Linked DNA regions of Fulvivirga ulvae. The protein of the gene in region 2 interacts with the protein of the main gene of each other region in a pairwise test. Links are inferred from orthologs where the notes say so. Each region holds a gene or a part of one and is shown on either strand. Other genes may lie near its edges.

Evidence for each region.
Region 1: the proteins of LVD17_RS12825 (region 2) and dnaE interact in binary tests that used the Escherichia coli proteins (3 or more experiments, as listed by UniProt). The link is inferred for Fulvivirga ulvae from one-to-one orthologs.

Annotation. Positions count from the first base shown.
Region 1 is NZ_CP089981.1:314,362-323,389, forward strand. The notes cover bases 1,461-6,300. They hold dnaE (DNA polymerase III subunit alpha), read left to right. Parts: upstream 1,461-1,852; coding sequence 1,853-6,100; downstream 6,101-6,300. In the rest of the region: LVD17_RS01340 (TonB-dependent receptor), read left to right, coding at 1-1,295; LVD17_RS28555 (sensor histidine kinase), read left to right, coding at 6,584-9,028. UniProt on the Escherichia coli protein: DNA polymerase III is a complex, multichain enzyme responsible for most of the replicative synthesis in bacteria. This DNA polymerase also exhibits 3' to 5' exonuclease activity. The alpha chain is the DNA polymerase catalytic subunit.
Region 2 is NZ_CP089981.1:3,066,927-3,074,113, forward strand. The notes cover bases 1,652-4,650. They hold LVD17_RS12825 (3'-5' exonuclease), read left to right. Parts: upstream 1,652-2,807; coding sequence 2,808-3,494; downstream 3,495-4,650. Other genes in these bases: LVD17_RS12820 (DUF294 nucleotidyltransferase-like domain-containing protein), read left to right, coding at 1,652-2,808; LVD17_RS12830 (hypothetical protein), read right to left, coding at 3,506-3,904; LVD17_RS12835 (pinensin family lanthipeptide), read right to left, coding at 4,292-4,489; LVD17_RS12840 (GNAT family N-acetyltransferase), read right to left, coding at 4,631-4,650. In the rest of the region: acs (acetate--CoA ligase), read left to right, coding at 1-864; more of LVD17_RS12820, read left to right, coding at 892-1,651; more of LVD17_RS12840, read right to left, coding at 4,651-5,158; LVD17_RS12845 (hypothetical protein), read left to right, coding at 5,435-6,478; LVD17_RS12850 (pre-peptidase C-terminal domain-containing protein), read left to right, coding at 6,505-6,951; LVD17_RS12855 (MmcQ/YjbR family DNA-binding protein), read right to left, coding at 6,997-7,187. UniProt on the Escherichia coli protein: DNA polymerase III is a complex, multichain enzyme responsible for most of the replicative synthesis in bacteria. The epsilon subunit contain the editing function and is a proofreading 3'-5' exonuclease.

The DNA.
Region 1 (9,028 bases), 2.8 Mb from region 2 along the record:
ACCTTGATATTTCAAGGGTAATTTCCGACCAGTTGGGTATTGCCTTTGGTGCCGAGTTCAGGTCTGAAACATTTGAGGTGATAGAAGGAGAGCTGGCATCGTATGACGGTGGTGGTGCAGATTCATTTGCAGGAAACAGGCCTGAGAATTCAGGAAAGTTCAATCGCTACAACTTCGGTGGTTATGTAGACATCGCTTTTGATGTAACCAAAGACTTCTTGTTAAACGGTACAGCCCGTGTTGAAAACTACAGCGACTTTGGTGATGCATTTGTCTGGAAGTTAAGCACCAGATACAAAGTACTTGATGATAAACTGACTTTAAGATCATCACTTTCCACCGGTTTCAGGGCTCCTACCCTGCATCAGATCTACACACAAAAGGCTCAGTACAGCTTTGTGCCCGGTCAGGGTATCCAGGTTGGAGGTTTGGTAAACAACGTATCACCTCAGGCAAAACTCTTAGGTATCCCTCAACTTGATGCAGAGAAATCAACAAACTTTACTGCTGGTTTCGGATCAAGGCTGAGCAACAAACTGGATTTCACTGTAGATTACTACAACATTCAGGTGAAAGACAGAATTGTATTAAGTACTGAAATTGGTCCTACAGAAGCCGGCGATACTCCTTTGGATGATCTCCTTGCCGCCAACAACCTTTCTGATGTAAGCTTCTTCGTAAATGCCATCGACACCAGAACTTCAGGCATTGATGTGGTAGCCAACTACAAAAACATTCCCCTTGGTAACGGCATGTTGGGCTTCAACTTATCAGGAAACTATACTATTGAAAACGAAAGAGATGGAGCAGTAAACAACCCTACCATTGTGGAACAAGGACAGCAATCTGTTGTTAACGAAACTCAGGAAGCATTGTTCTTCACATCAAGACCAAAGACAAAGTGGATTCTTGGTGCTCATTATGACATCGGAAAATTCAATCTGGCGGTAAACAACACCTACTTTGGAGAAACAACTTTCAGACAGCAGGGCATGAGCACTGACCTCAAAACGGAATTTGCTCCTAAAATCGTAACTGACTTAAGTGTAAACTACACGGCCACAGAAAAGGTAAATATCACGTTCAACGTCAATAACATTTTCAATGTATTACCTGAATGGGAGTTTGTAGCCCTGAACGCTAATGGAGAAGCCATACTTGCTGACCCGGCTCAAACTAAAGTGCAATCTAACTTAATCACATTCAACCAGCGTTACTCTCAAATGACTTACGATGGCTATCACTTTAGCCAATTGGGCACAATGTTCAACCTGGCTGTAAATGTAAGGTTCTAGTATATCACACCTTTTTCTACTAGTTGTTTTGAGGCTGCCTGCTTTTTGCGGGCAGCTTTTTTTTGTGCCCACCTCTTCCGATTAAATCAAATTGGTTTAGAACCACAGCGAATAAAACTAAAGTGCGGCTTTGCTAAACTTCCTGAAAGCTGGGTAAAACTGAACTGTTCACCGACACTGGCAATAGATAATAGATCAATGGAGAGGCCGTCCTTCCTTTCTGCGCACGTGACTCCACCCCGAATGGTCTGTCAGGGAACAAGACCATGGAGGGGGTGAAATGAATCAATCAACGGCTAGACCACACTACTTCCAAGCAGATGTCTCTCGAAGAGGACTCAGTGAAATTCCGGGCAGAATTTAATCATTTGCAGTAGCCCGACTAATCAAAACAGAAGGTGGTTCATCGGTTCGCACAGAGTATCCTCTGGTATGCAGCCTCCACATCAAAAAATTGACAGCAAAAATCCTCGCGGGAACCTCCCCTGTTCTCCCGAAGTTTTACGATATTTGAAGATCATTTTTGATTGTCTTTTTCAAACCGCTAGCACATCAGCATGTATTTAATTTTTGATACCGAAACCACAGGTTTACCTCATAATTATAGTGCCCCTATTACCGATCTGGATAACTGGCCCAGGCTGGTACAAATAGCGTGGCAGTTGCATGACAACAAGGGAAACCTGCTTTCCAGTCAAAATTTCATCGTTAAACCGGAAGGGTTTACCATACCCTATAACTCTGAAAAAGTCCACGGGATCTCTACCAAGCGTGCACTTGAAGAAGGACATCCCCTGGAAGAAGTTCTCAACATCTTCTCCAAAGACCTTGAAGCCGCGCAGGTCGTCATCGGCCATAATATAGACTTTGATAACCGCATAGTCGGTACTGAATATGTAAGGGTTGGGCAGAGCGATCAGGGGCACGGCCTGCAGGAGAAAAATAAAATAGATACGGCCGAGGTCTCCACCGAATTCTGTCAGCTTCAAGGTGGTATAGGAGGCCGGTTAAAGGCACCGAAACTGATCGAGCTGCATGAAAAGCTTTTCGGCTCCAAGTTCAATGATGCTCACGATGCTGCCTATGATGTTGACGCTACAGCAAAATGTTTCTTTGGCCTGATAACCAAAAAAGTGGTAGAACCACTGGACGACACTGATGTAGCAGAGATCACTTATGAAGCACCTGAGCTTGCCGATGCCAACTTCGCCAAAATCGAAGAAGCCTCAGAAGTAAACTTTGGAGGTGACAGGGAGGCAGCAAAAAAGATAGACTATCCTTTCTCACACTTGCATGTACACTCACAGTTTTCGGTACTGCAAGCCGTACCGGACATTAAAGGACTTGTAGCCAAAGCCAAAGAATACAACATGCCTGCAGTTGCCCTTACCGATCTGGGCAATATGTTTGGTGCCTTCAAATTTGTACGTGAGGCCCTGAACAATGAGATCAAACCCATCGTTGGTTGTGAGTTTTATGTAGCAGAAGAACGAACAAAACTTAAATTCACCAAAGACAATCCTGACAAGCGTTACAATCAGGTATTGATCGCCAAAAACAAAAACGGATACCATAACCTCGCAAAACTCAGCTCTCTGGCTTACATAGAAGGTCTGTACGGCATCTACCCGCGTATTGACAAAGATCTGATCAAAGCCTATTCTGAAGATGTTATCGCACTGACAGGCGGACTGAACAGCGAAATTCCTTACCTGATCCTGAACGTAGGTGAACACCAGGCCGAAGAAGCCTTTCAGTGGTATCTGGAGGTATTCAAAGATGATTTTTATGTAGAATTCCTTCGTCACGGAGATATCGCCGGGCAGGGGCTTGAAGAAGAAAACAGGGTAAACAGCGTACTTCTTGACTTTGCCAGAAAATATCATGTAAAAATAATTGCCGCCAACGACGTTTATTATCTCAGCGAGGAAGATGCGGAAGCTCATGATGTATTGCTATGCGTAAAGGACGGCGAAATGAAATCTACTCCTATTGGACGTGGCCGTGGATACAGATTCGGGTTCCCGAACAATGAATATTACTTCAAATCTCAGGAAGAGATGAAAATTGTATTCAGTGATATTCCTGAAGCCATAGAGAATCTCTCCGAACTGGTTGACAAAATTGAAGTTTATAAGCTGGACAGGGACGTACTCCTTCCTGCGTTCGGAATCCCTGAAGAATTTAAGGATTCTGAGGATGAAAAAGACGGAGGCAAACGCGGAGAAAATGCATTTTTACGTCACCTAACCTATGAAGGTGCAAAAAAACGCTATCCCGAAATTACCGATGAGATCAGGGAACGTCTCGACTTTGAGTTGGAAACCATCAAAAACACCGGCTATCCGGGTTATTTCCTGATCGTTCAGGACTTTACCAGCAAGGCTCGGGAAATGGGTGTATCAGTGGGCCCGGGACGGGGTTCGGCCGCAGGGTCGGCAGTAGCTTACTGTATCGGAATTACCAACGTAGACCCTATTGCTTACGATCTCCTTTTTGAGCGTTTTTTGAATCCTGACAGGGTATCACTTCCTGATATTGATATTGACTTCGACGATGAAGGCCGTGATAAGGTTATTCAATATGTAATTAATAAATATGGTAAGCAGCAGGTAGCTCAGATCATTACTTATGGTACTATGGCTGCAAAATCTTCCATCCGGGATGCAGCCCGTGTGATGGAGCTATCACTCTCCGAAGCCAATGACCTCGCCAAACTTGTACCCGAGAAACCGGGAACATCATTAGACAAAGCTTTTAAGGAAGTTAAAGAGCTTGAAGAGTTTCGCAAAGGTAGCGATCTGAAGGCCAAAGTACTCAACCAGGCTAAAATTCTGGAAGGCTCGGTAAGGAATACAGGTACGCATGCCTGCGGTGTTATCATTACCCCTGATGACTTGACCAAATTTATTCCTGTTTCTACCGCCAGGGACTCAGAGATGCTCGTTACGCAGTTTGACAACAGTGTGGTTGAGAATGCAGGGATGCTTAAAATGGACTTTTTGGGTCTTAAAACCCTTACCATTATTAAGTCTGCCATTGCCAATGTTAAAAGACGTCATGGCGTTGAAATTGACATTGACACCATACCTTTAGATGATCAAAAAACCTATGAGCTTTATCAACGTGGCGAGACAAACGGTACTTTCCAGTTTGAGTCTCCCGGTATGCAGAAGCACCTCAGGGCATTAAAGCCGGATAAATTCGAGGATCTCATAGCCATGAACGCCCTCTACAGACCGGGGCCAATGGAATACATCCCTAACTTTATCTCCAGAAAGCACGGTGAAGAAGAAATCACCTACGACATCCAGGATATGGAAGAGTACCTGGCAGAGACATATGGAATTACAGTATACCAGGAGCAGGTGATGTTGCTGTCGCAGAAACTGGCGGGCTTTTCCAAAGGTGACGCTGACGTTCTGCGTAAGGCCATGGGTAAGAAAATATTTGCTCTTCTGGAAAAATTAAAGCCAAAATTCATTGATGGAGGTAAGGAAAGGGGCCATGACCCCGAAGTTCTTGGAAAAGTATGGAAAGACTGGGAAGCTTTTGCTGCCTATGCCTTCAATAAATCGCACTCTACGTGTTATTCACTGGTGGCTTACCAGACAGCATACCTCAAGGCCCACTACCCTGCCGAGTATATGGCCGCTGTACTTACACATAACCAGAGTAATATTGAAAAGGTAACCTTCTTTATGGAGGAGTGCCGAAGCCTGGGCATAAAGGTACTTGGCCCGCACGTGAATGAATCTGCTGTAAACTTTGCGGTTAACAAAGAGGGAGAAATTCGTTTCGGACTTGGAGCTATTAAAGGAAGCGGTGATGCCGCAGTGGAAAACATCATCGAAGAACGTGAAAAAAATGGCCCTTATAAGGATATTTTCGACTTTGCCGAACGTGTCAACCTGAGAATGGTGAACAAAAAAACCTTCGAGTGCCTGGCTATGTCCGGGGCGTTTGATTGCTTTGAAGAGTTTCACCGCCGCCAGTATCTCCATGCCCCTGAAAATGATCAGACTTTGATCGAAAAAGTCATCAAATATGCCAACAAAATGCAGATGGAGGCAGAAAGCTCGCAGGCCAGCCTCTTTGGCGGTGATACCGGTGTAGATACGCCAAAGCCGAAAATCCCGTACATGGAGCCTTTCGGCGAAATAGAAAAACTGAATATTGAGCGTGATGTGGTAGGGCTCTACATTTCAGGCCACCCGCTTGATGATTTCAAATTTGAAATTGACAGTTTTTGTAACACAGAACTAAATGACCTCAATGACCTGCCACCACTACAAAATAAAGAGGTTAAGGTAGCCGGAGTAGTTTCAGGGTTTGCTCACCGAACAACCAAAGGAGGAAAACCTTTTGGCACGCTGACTATGGAAGACTACAACGGCAATTTTACTTTCTTCCTTTTTGGTGACGACTATATTAAATTTAAAGAATACCTCATGCAAGGCTGGTTCCTTTACATACAGGGCCGCGTAATGGAAAGGAAGTGGGGAGATAAAAGTTTAGAGTTCAAAATCCTGAACATAGAGCTGCTCAACGACCTCAGGGATAAGCGCACCAAAGGTCTTATGGTCAACATCAATCTTAATGAGATCAATGAGACCGTCATTAAAAACCTCGAAGAAGTGTGCCTGCAATATAGAGGGGACTGTGCCCTTCACATGAACCTGGTGGACGTACAGGAGAACATTTCAGTGGAAATGATGTCTCGTAAATACAAGGTAAATCCAAGCAATGAAATGATAGAGAAGATGAAACAAATACCCGCAGTTCATTGTAAAGTATTGGTTTAAATTAGATTTTAATGCCCGGAAATTAAATTTCCGGGCATTAAAATCTATACCGTTTGCACGTAAAACATACTATGCTTAGTTTCTGGCATTTCGTTTGCAAATCTGCCGAATTATAAATACAGCTCTCAAATGATTACCGGCATCATTTTTCCCGGAAAAAACCTGCCCGTCCCATATTGAAAATCACCAAAAAACTTAATGTTCAAATCAAAAAAGGCAGGTATAAATCAATTTTAAGAAGGCATAAACTTTGTCAGTCACAAAAGTACTGAGGTACAGAGGCTTATTCAGAAAAAATATTTATCCACTAATATCGATGGCACGAATTTCTTATTATCCGCTGATTTTCAAAACATAAAGGAACAAACTTTGCCATAATATTTCCTATGTAATATTTGTTGGTTTTTTTAAGCGCCTGTTGTTGCACTTTGTGTTTAACATTAGGGTTTAGTCAATATTATGGTTTTACTTTTTAGGAGCTTTTTGATAACTCTTAGTGCTGTAGCCTTAACTTACGGACAACCGCGAGAAACCGGGCGACCTTTTATCAGCAACTTCACTCCAAAAGAGTACAATGCAAACACGCAAAACTGGTCAATAGTGGAAGACCCGCGTGGAGTAATGTACTTTGGTAACAATAAGGGGGTTTTAGAATACGATGGTGTATCATGGAGATTAATACCAGTTAACAACCGGTCGATTGTAAGGTCATTGGCCATCAACGACAAAGGGGTCATTTTTGTGGGTGCCGTAGGAGAATTCGGATACCTGGCTCCTGACAAAAGTGGTAATATGGTATATAACTCACTGACACACCTTTTGCCGGACCAGGCAATATCCTTTTCTGATATCTGGACAACCCTTGTAAGAGGTGATGAGGTTTATTTTCAATCCTTCAATGTTCTTTTTCGCTATAAGGATGGAAAAATCAAAAGCTGGGCGTTAAGCAATGCATACCACAGGAGTTTTCTCGTCGACAACGAACTGTATCTTCGGCTGGACGATACCGGGTTAATGATGCTGAAAGGGGACACGCTGATTCCTTTAAAAGGCGGAAGCTTCTTTGCCAGCGAATTTATCTCAGCCATGCTCCCGTTTGAAAACAAAATACTAATTGGAAGCCGGAATCACGGCCTGTTTCTTTATAATACGGAAGAAGGTACTCTCAAAAAGTTTGAAACTGAGGTAGACGATCTTCTTAAAGACAGTAAAATATATCATGGAACCATTTTGCGCGACGGAAATATTGCATTAGGCACGCTTAAAGAAGGGTTGGTGGTCATTAACAAGGCCGGCAAATTAATACTTCATCTTGACGAAACCAAGGGCCTTCAATACCAGATCGTTTATAATCTTTTTTCAGACAGCTACGGTTTTTTATGGATGGCGCTGGCCAATGGGATTTCAAAGGTCGAGGTCATTTCACCATTTACCATCTTTGATCAGGTCTCAGGACTCAACGGTGGCATACTCGCCATAAACCGGCATAAAGGGCGCTTGTATGTAAGCACTCACCAAAGTGTATTTTTCCTTAACGAAGAAGATAAGTTTGAACAAATTAGCAACGTTGACATACAATGCTGGGAGCTGACAAAATTTAATAGCACATCATACCCCGGAGACCAAAAGCTATTACTCACAGCATCCGACGGTGTATATGAGATACATGGAGATGTTGCCAACAAAATATTCAATGCCCGTGTCGGTGCGGTAGGCAGTACGCCATTATACCCCAATCGTTTATTTATAGGCATGATTGGCAAAATAGTTTCTCTGAACTACTCAAGCGGAAAATGGAAAAAAGAAGGTGAAATTAAAATGCCACAGGAAGAGATCAGAAGCATTAAACCGGATAGCAACGGCAACATCTGGATCGGAACTTTGTACGGTGGGGCTTTCAGGCTTAATGCGCATGACTGGCAGGCTTATCTGGATGGTCAAAAAGTAGCCATTATAAAAGGTTACGGGCTTAATGAAGGCCTGCCCACATTGAACTGGAATTACTTTTTCAATGTAAATAATGAAGTACTTGTAACTACCCGAAAAGGTATCTACTTATACAATGAAAAGAAGGATGAATTTGAAAAACACCCTGAAATAGACGCAGCACTACGATATAAAGAGCGATGGATATACTACATTAATAAGGATGAAAAAGGCAATCTTTGGTTTGACTCTGACCAGGGAAAGGGCATGCTGGTGGAGAATAATGGTAAGTACACCCTGTATGAGAACCCGTTTAAACGGGTTATTGTATCGCCCGAAAACCAGGTAACCGGATATACTGACAAAAACGGGATACTCTGGTTTGGAACGCCTGACGGGCTTTTCCGGTATGATAGCAAATACAATCTGGATTATAAACAATCCTTTGATGTATTGATCAGAAGGGTTAAAATAGGAGATGATTCCACAGTATTTAAAGGAACATATTACTCAGAAACTTCCGGATCACCAGACCTTGGGAAGAGACTGGTTTCTTCTCGCCAGCCATCCTCATTAGTACCTGAACTCGAATATGTTCATAATTCCGTGTCGTTTCAGTTTGCCGCTACAGCTTTTGAACATGAGAGCGGCAATCTCTATTCATACAAACTTGATGGCTATGACGACAAGTGGTCTGCCTGGACAAAAGAAACTAAAAAAGAATACACCAACCTGCAGGAGGGGCAATATACCTTTCGGGTAAAGGCAAAGAATTTTTATGACGTAGTCAGTGAAGAGTCCGTATTTAGCTTCTCCATACTTTCTCCCTGGCACCGCACTCCTTTGGCCTATATTATTTATGTCCTTACGGGAATTGGCTGTATGTACCTGCTGGTAAGCAGGTATTCGAAAAAACTTAAAAGAGACAACCTGCGGCTGGAGGCAATGGTGAACACCAGGACTGCCGAAATCAACGACCAAAAAGAGCAGATTGAGAAACAA
Region 2 (7,187 bases):
ATCAGGGCATTGCAGGCCTATGGTACAGAACCCATCGAACCTTATAAGCTGGATTCTTTGAGAGTAATAGGTACTGTGGGTGAGCCTATCAATGAAGAAGCCTGGCACTGGTACCATGATCACATAGGTAAAGGTAAATGCCCGATCGTCGACACCTGGTGGCAAACGGAGACTGGTGGTATTATGATTTCACCCATAGCCGGTGTTACGCCTACAAAACCATCCTACGCCACGCTACCTTTACCGGGCATCCAACTGGCTATCCTTGATAACGATGGCAAGGAACTCACCGGCAACAGTGTGGAAGGGAACCTATGCATTAAATTTCCATGGCCATCCATGCTAAGGACTACCTATGGGGATCATGAAAGGTGCAGACAAACTTATTTTTCATCATTTAAGGGCTACTACTTCACCGGTGATGGCGTGAAGCGCGATGAGGACGGCTACTACAGGATCTTAGGCCGTGTAGACGATGTGATCAACGTTTCAGGCCACAGAATGGGAACCGCCGAAGTAGAAAATGCAATCAACGAACACCCTAAAGTGATCGAGTCTGCAGTTGTCGGGTACCCGCATGATATTAAAGGGCAGGGTATTTATGCCTACGTGATCTGCGACATGGAAGGCCGCTCCGAGGCTAACCTTATCGAGGAGATCAGGCAGACCGTAACCAAAATTATCGGGCCTATTGCGAAACCCGATAAAATACAGATTGTGCCGGGACTTCCCAAAACGCGTTCAGGTAAGATCATGCGCAGGATATTGCGAAAAATTGCCACGGGTGAAACAGCCAATATGGGCGATACCTCAACATTGCTCAACCCTGAGATTGTAGAAGAGATTATCGAAGGTGCCCGGTAAGTATTGAGGGTTAAAATCCCGAAAGAAATGGCTGCTAACACCATTGCCTCCAGGATAGCTGATTTTCTGAAAAAGTATCCTCCTTTTACATCACTGTCTAAGGAGGAGCTTTACCGTATTTCCTCGGAAGCAGTGGTATGCCATTTTGAATCGGGAGACTACGTGTTCAGGCAGGGAGAAGCAGGCTCGGGAAATCTTTTTGTAGTCAAAGAAGGTGTGATCCACCTGGAGAGGCAGGAGGATGATGCTTTAGTGCTGGTAGATATTTGTGATGAAGGCGACCTTTTCGGGGTCAGGGCCATGCTGAGTGGCAACCCCTATGTTTTTCGTGCCAGAAGTGCCGAAGAGAGCCTTGTTTATGCCCTTCCTGTAGCCCTTTTTAAGCCACTGATCGAAAACCACAGTCAGATAGCCATGTTCTTCGCTGCCGGACTTGCCGGTGGTCAGGCCGGATTGTTGGATACCCATACCACAAAAAGATTTCCTTATCAGGATTCCGGATCGCTGCTCAATTGGAATCGCCCACTGGAAAAGACTCACGGAGAACTGGTGTGGATGTCTCCAGACAAGACCATAAAGGAAGTGGCCACTGCCATGACCGATAAGAAGATAGGATCGATGGTACTGTGCCATGTCAATGGTGAGCTTGCAGGCATTGTTACCGACACTGACTTTCGGGAAAAAGTAAGTACGGGCAAAGCAAGCATTGACGCATCTGTAAGTGATATCATGTCGACCGACGTTGTGACCATGCCTTTGGGGCAGCCCCTTTCTAACTATTTGTTAAAAATGCTTCGCCATAAGATCAGGCATATATGCATAACTACTGATGGCAAACCAATAGGCATGCTCAGTGAGCGTGACCTGATGGCGGCACATCAAAACCATCCTGTTGCACTGGTTTATGCGATAGAGGAGGCGCCAACCCTGCAAAAGCTAATTGACCTGCGCAACCAGGCAGATGACCTGATCCGGTTTTACCTGGAACAGCAGGTATCCATAAGCTTAACCGCATCCCTGGCCACACATATCAACGATGCGCTGATCCGTAGAGTGATTGATATAGCGCTACAGGAAGTGCAGAAAACATCAGGTACTCCTTCGGTTGATTTCGCATGGATCAGCCTGGGGAGCGAAGGCCGTTCAGAGCAACTGATCCGCACTGATCAGGACAATGCCATCATTTATGAAGATGTAAATGGCAGTACTGAGGATAAAGAAAAGGTGAAGCAGTACTTCCTGCAATTGGGCAGCAAGGCCAATGATATGTTGGCAGAGGCTGGATTTGAATACTGCCCGGCTGATATGATGGCGGGCAACCCCCAATGGTGCCAGCCTTTAAGTGAATGGAAGCAGTACTTTTCCGGATGGATCAGACAACCTCAGGAAAAAGCACTGATGCTATCGACCATTTTCTTTGACTACCGCCGGGTTTATGGTTCGGAGGCATTACTGGTGCAACTGAAAGACCACGTGAAAAAGGAAGTCCTGGAAGAAAGCATCTTTCTTAATTTCCTCGCAAAAAATGCCCTTAAAAATCCGCCACCGCTGAGTTTCTTTAAAAATTTGGTTGTTGAAAGGTCAGGAGAGCATCAGGATGAGTTTGACATTAAGGCGCGGGCGATGATGCCGTTTGTGGATATTGCAAGAGTACTTTCATTGGATATTGGCCAGCTTGATGAAATGAATACCGTGGCCCGCTACCACCTTTTGGCCAGAGAGGAACCTAAGAGAAAGGAGCTATATCACGCTGCGGCAGACTCATACGAATACCTGATGAGGATTAGGGCACTCAATGGTTTTACACACCATGATTCGGGGCGGTTCATTTCCATAGAAAATCTGGGTAAGCTTGACAGACAAATCTTAAGAAATACCTTCGAACCTATTTACCAGCTCCAGCAAATGCTTGAATTGCGTTATCAGCTCAGCTATTTTAACTGATGGGCCTGCTTTCTAAAATATTTGGAAAAACTCCCTCAGGTGATCTGCCTCCATTTGCAAGGTCATACATGGAAGCTTGCAGGGATATCGATCAGAAAGTACCTATCGAGAAAGCCAGGTTTGTGGTTTTTGATACGGAAACTACGTCATTGGAGGTCAAAGAAGCCAGACTACTTTCTATAAGCGCTGTAAGTTGTACCCATAACCAAATAGAAGTCAGCTCAGCCCTGGACTGCTACGTGGCCTGGGGCGATGATGTGAGACCGGAAAACATAGCAATCCATGGCATCACCAAACGGCAAAGCGATACAGGCCTGCAACCGGAGGAGGTGATAGAAGTTTTCCTGGATTACATCAAAGATGCCGTGCTCGTGGCGCACCACATCGATTTTGATATATCCATGGTCAATAATGTTTTGAATAAGTATTATCCCGGCCTGAAAATAAAAAACCTTTTACTCGATACAGCACAACTGGCCATCAGACTGGAGCAACCCCGCATGAGCAGCACAGCCACCAATCCGAAAGACTACACCCTTGATGCGCTGATGGGCAGGTATGGCATTGATCCGTTAGAGCGCCACACCGCCCTGGGCGATGCCTACTCTACAGCAGAGTTATTGATCAGACTACTCCCTAAACTAAGACGGCGGGGATTGAAGAGGGTGGGGGATTTTATAAGGTAGCGTTCAAACTCTTAAGGCCTAAACACTCCAATAGTACCATGTCTGCGGATTTCTTCAATTTTTTTCTTGTAATCATTTAAACAATCTTCAAAAACGGGAGACAGTAGTTTGGATTGATCTTTTAATGATAACGCAACAATCTCAATATACTCCTCTCTTGAAAATTTATTTCTTATTTTAACCATTGAACAGCGACAGTAATTTTCAGTTAACTCAGGGTAATTACTGGTCATTTCCCCTGCATCTTTCAGACATTGGTTTATAATAACCTGACCATCTTCGTAAGTCCATTGAGATGATTTTCGGTTGTCGGAAATGAAAAAATAAATGCTATATCCAGTAATTAATACTATTACAGCAGGTATCCAATGCTTATGACTAAATGCTTTTTTTTCATTGAGCTTACTCAATCTTATAACTATGTTAAGTGATTTCAGTAAAGAATAAAGTTTGGAACGGATCCATTAATAACAATATATTCATTTCCCTGAAATAGTTCGAAATAATGGCAATTGCAATCTACAGAAGTTTTCCTAAGCCTTTAAGGACTAGGAAAGCTGGGCCTTTGATCGATGCTTCTAAACGCTAAGCTTATCAGGGGTTGCAAGGATGGTAAAAAAATGCCTACACTATAGCGGTAACAATTGTTGAAATGGGGTTAGGCTATTTAAAGAAACTTAAATAAGGGTATTTTTTGTTTAATTTTTTATTAAAAAAATAACAATAATAAAAGCGGCTATTTAAAATTGACCTCATTAAATTAAAAACCCGACCTGCAAAACAGGTCGGGCAAAAGTTTAACCGTTGCACATGTTCTCCCAGTGCGTACAGCCACCCCGGGTGCCGAGGGCCCATTCAATATCAATAGGGTAAGCCTCCACAGGTACACAAGCTCCTCCGGAAATTCCTCCTTTAATTGTTTGAGGGTTGTTACCATCATTAACAGCGGTAACAAAACTTTTCACTTTCAGTTGGTTTAAACTTAACTTTTTCATGTTTAATAGGGTTTTTAATGTTGCCTACTCTGATAGCTTTTCGGCTTCCGCTTGATATGACCGGTTTTACCCGGCAATCAAGGCTAGATCAATGCCTCTTCACTTTTGTTACCCATGAAAAAGAGATTTTTTTTTAAACGGTCATGTGAGTTCCAGTTTCATTAAAATGTCCGTCTGCACATCATCTCCGAGAATGAAGGAGTGCGTGTCAAACTCCACAAAGCCATTCTTTTCGTAGAATTTAATGGCTCTTGGGTTTTCTTCCCATACCCCCAACCACACAGTGGCACTGTTTCTCTCCCTCGCTAAACTCATGGCCTTATCAAACAGTAGTTTTGCCACACCCTTTCCATAATATTTTGCCAGCACATAGATCCTTTCGATTTCCATCGTGTGCTCCGGCATGCTTTCGGTTTGGGCATTCCCGAAATTGACCTTTAAATAACCAATCGCCTGACTGTCGTATTCAGCAAAAAAGAACATTGAATCAGAAGTCTTAATCTCTTCTGCTAACGCTTCCTGGCTAAACTTGCTGTCAAGGTATCTTTGCAGATTTTCAGGAGAATTGGCAGGCCCGAAAGCTTCTGTGAAGGTAGTCCGGCCTATCTCCCGAAGTGCTTTTACATCGGCTGTTTCAACAGGTCGGATGGTTATATCACTGGAGTTCATGATGATTTGAGGTTATTAAGGGAATCAGGTTTTAAATTAAACTTTTAACCTGACAGATGAAATGCATCAAAGCTAAAAAAGTCCAAAAAAAGCACAATAATGCACTTTAAGTGCACTTTTAAAAGTATTGATTAATCTAGATATCCTTTCAGAATATTGAGTCTTATCGCATATAACGTATAAATAATTGACTGATATTGTAATTTTTTATTGTGATATTAAAAAATATATAACATATTACCCGCCCATTTTTTAAAACCTTTTAATTAATTAATCATGAAGTCCACCATCCTTTTATTTCTAATGGTATTCGTTGCAGGCCTGTCAAATGCGCAGAACCTGGACAAGCAAAAAACAAAAGTAACTTACACTCAATTACCGTTGAAGCCGCTTCCGGAAGAAATCACTCAGTATTATGTAGAAACAGACCTGGGTTATATCTATAGTGGCGACAGCAAGACCGAAACCCTGAATAAAATAGGGTCGGCGGCAAACATTGGTCATTTGGAAAAGACCACTGATCAGGGAGCGAAACTATTGGTCCGTTTGGAGACCTATTATAAAAGTGAAGTAAATTTTGAGACAGTTGTGAAAAAAGAAAAAAGAGACGACAAGGAAGTTTCTGTTACTTATCACTATCTCACTTTTGAATATAAGTATCCACTGTATTTTGAGCTGACCCTTCCCGGGGAAGTTGATAAATTCTATTCTGAGTTTTCAAATAACTCAAATCAGATGTCAAGATATAAAAGTAGTGAGTACAGAACCTCTTCAGAGCTTAGCAAGTGGTGGAACTCAAATTACAAGTCTGTACAAGGTAAGTTAAGAACGGACCTGTTAAATAAAAACGTAAGTGACCTGAGATTTACCCTTGATAAATTTTTCTCCTATAGGACGAATACCTTATATACAGAATTTCTGACAGTGAAGAAATTCAAATCATTTGAGTATGATGATATCGATGAAGCCTGGGGAAAAGCAAAATTGGCTTTAGAAGAAATATCTGAGAACGATATAGTGTTTAGCGATGCGTTTAATGCTAAAATGGAAGAAGCCATTGTGATCTGGAAAAAAGCCATTGCCGAAAGTGATCTGGAGAGCAAAAAGACCAGAATTAACAAAAAAGTTACTGAGGCGCTGTATAACAATATTTTCCTGGCTTATGCCATGATGTCGGATTTTGAGAAAGCAGAGCAGGTAAAAGCTATGGCTGAGGAGAAAATAAATAAAAGGGCTATTGATAACTATGCTGAGTCTTTCCTTGAAGGACGTAAAGAGCGTTTTGAAATCAATGCAGGACGTATTCCTAACTCAATCTAATTGATGCATTTTGACTTTTTAATATAATGAAATACTTATACTTATTTTTAGTTTTTATCGGACTTGCGGCATGTGGTTCTGACGAAGAAAAATTGCCCGAAAATGTAGTTGAAAGCTCTAACGGGTTGATAATTACGCTGGAATGGTCAACCGGAGGCTCTTCTACACAGGCTCAGGCAGATGCAGACCTGGACCTGTTTCTTTTAAAGGATAATGGCGAGGTAGATTCTTCGGAAGGTTCATCTTTTGAAACCGTCAGGATAGAGGATTTTTTTGCCGACGGAGATTACTATGTTGAAGTGGAATATTATGCCGGCTCGGCTGCTTTGGACTACTCACTTTACGTGAGCAGTGCAGGATCTTCGGAAAACAAGCTATACGAAAGTTCATTGTTAGCTTCAGATAAGGGACTTGTAGTTCGATATCTTAAGATCAACAAAGCAGGAGATACATATACTATCACTGATCTTTGATAAGTAAGCATAATAGCATTTGGATGCCGGGTGAAAGCCCGGTATTTATTTTTTATTCACCACATCCTTATAGGCCGTATCCAGCGCATCCAGCAGCAATTCCCGGGGGACTTTGCCAAGCTCAAAGGTAGTCCAGCCCTGCAGGCCCCATTTGTTGGGCACGGGATATACAGCCTTCGCATCAAACTCACAAAACACCGATTGATCTACCTCATTTAGCTTAATGTTCGCCGTAT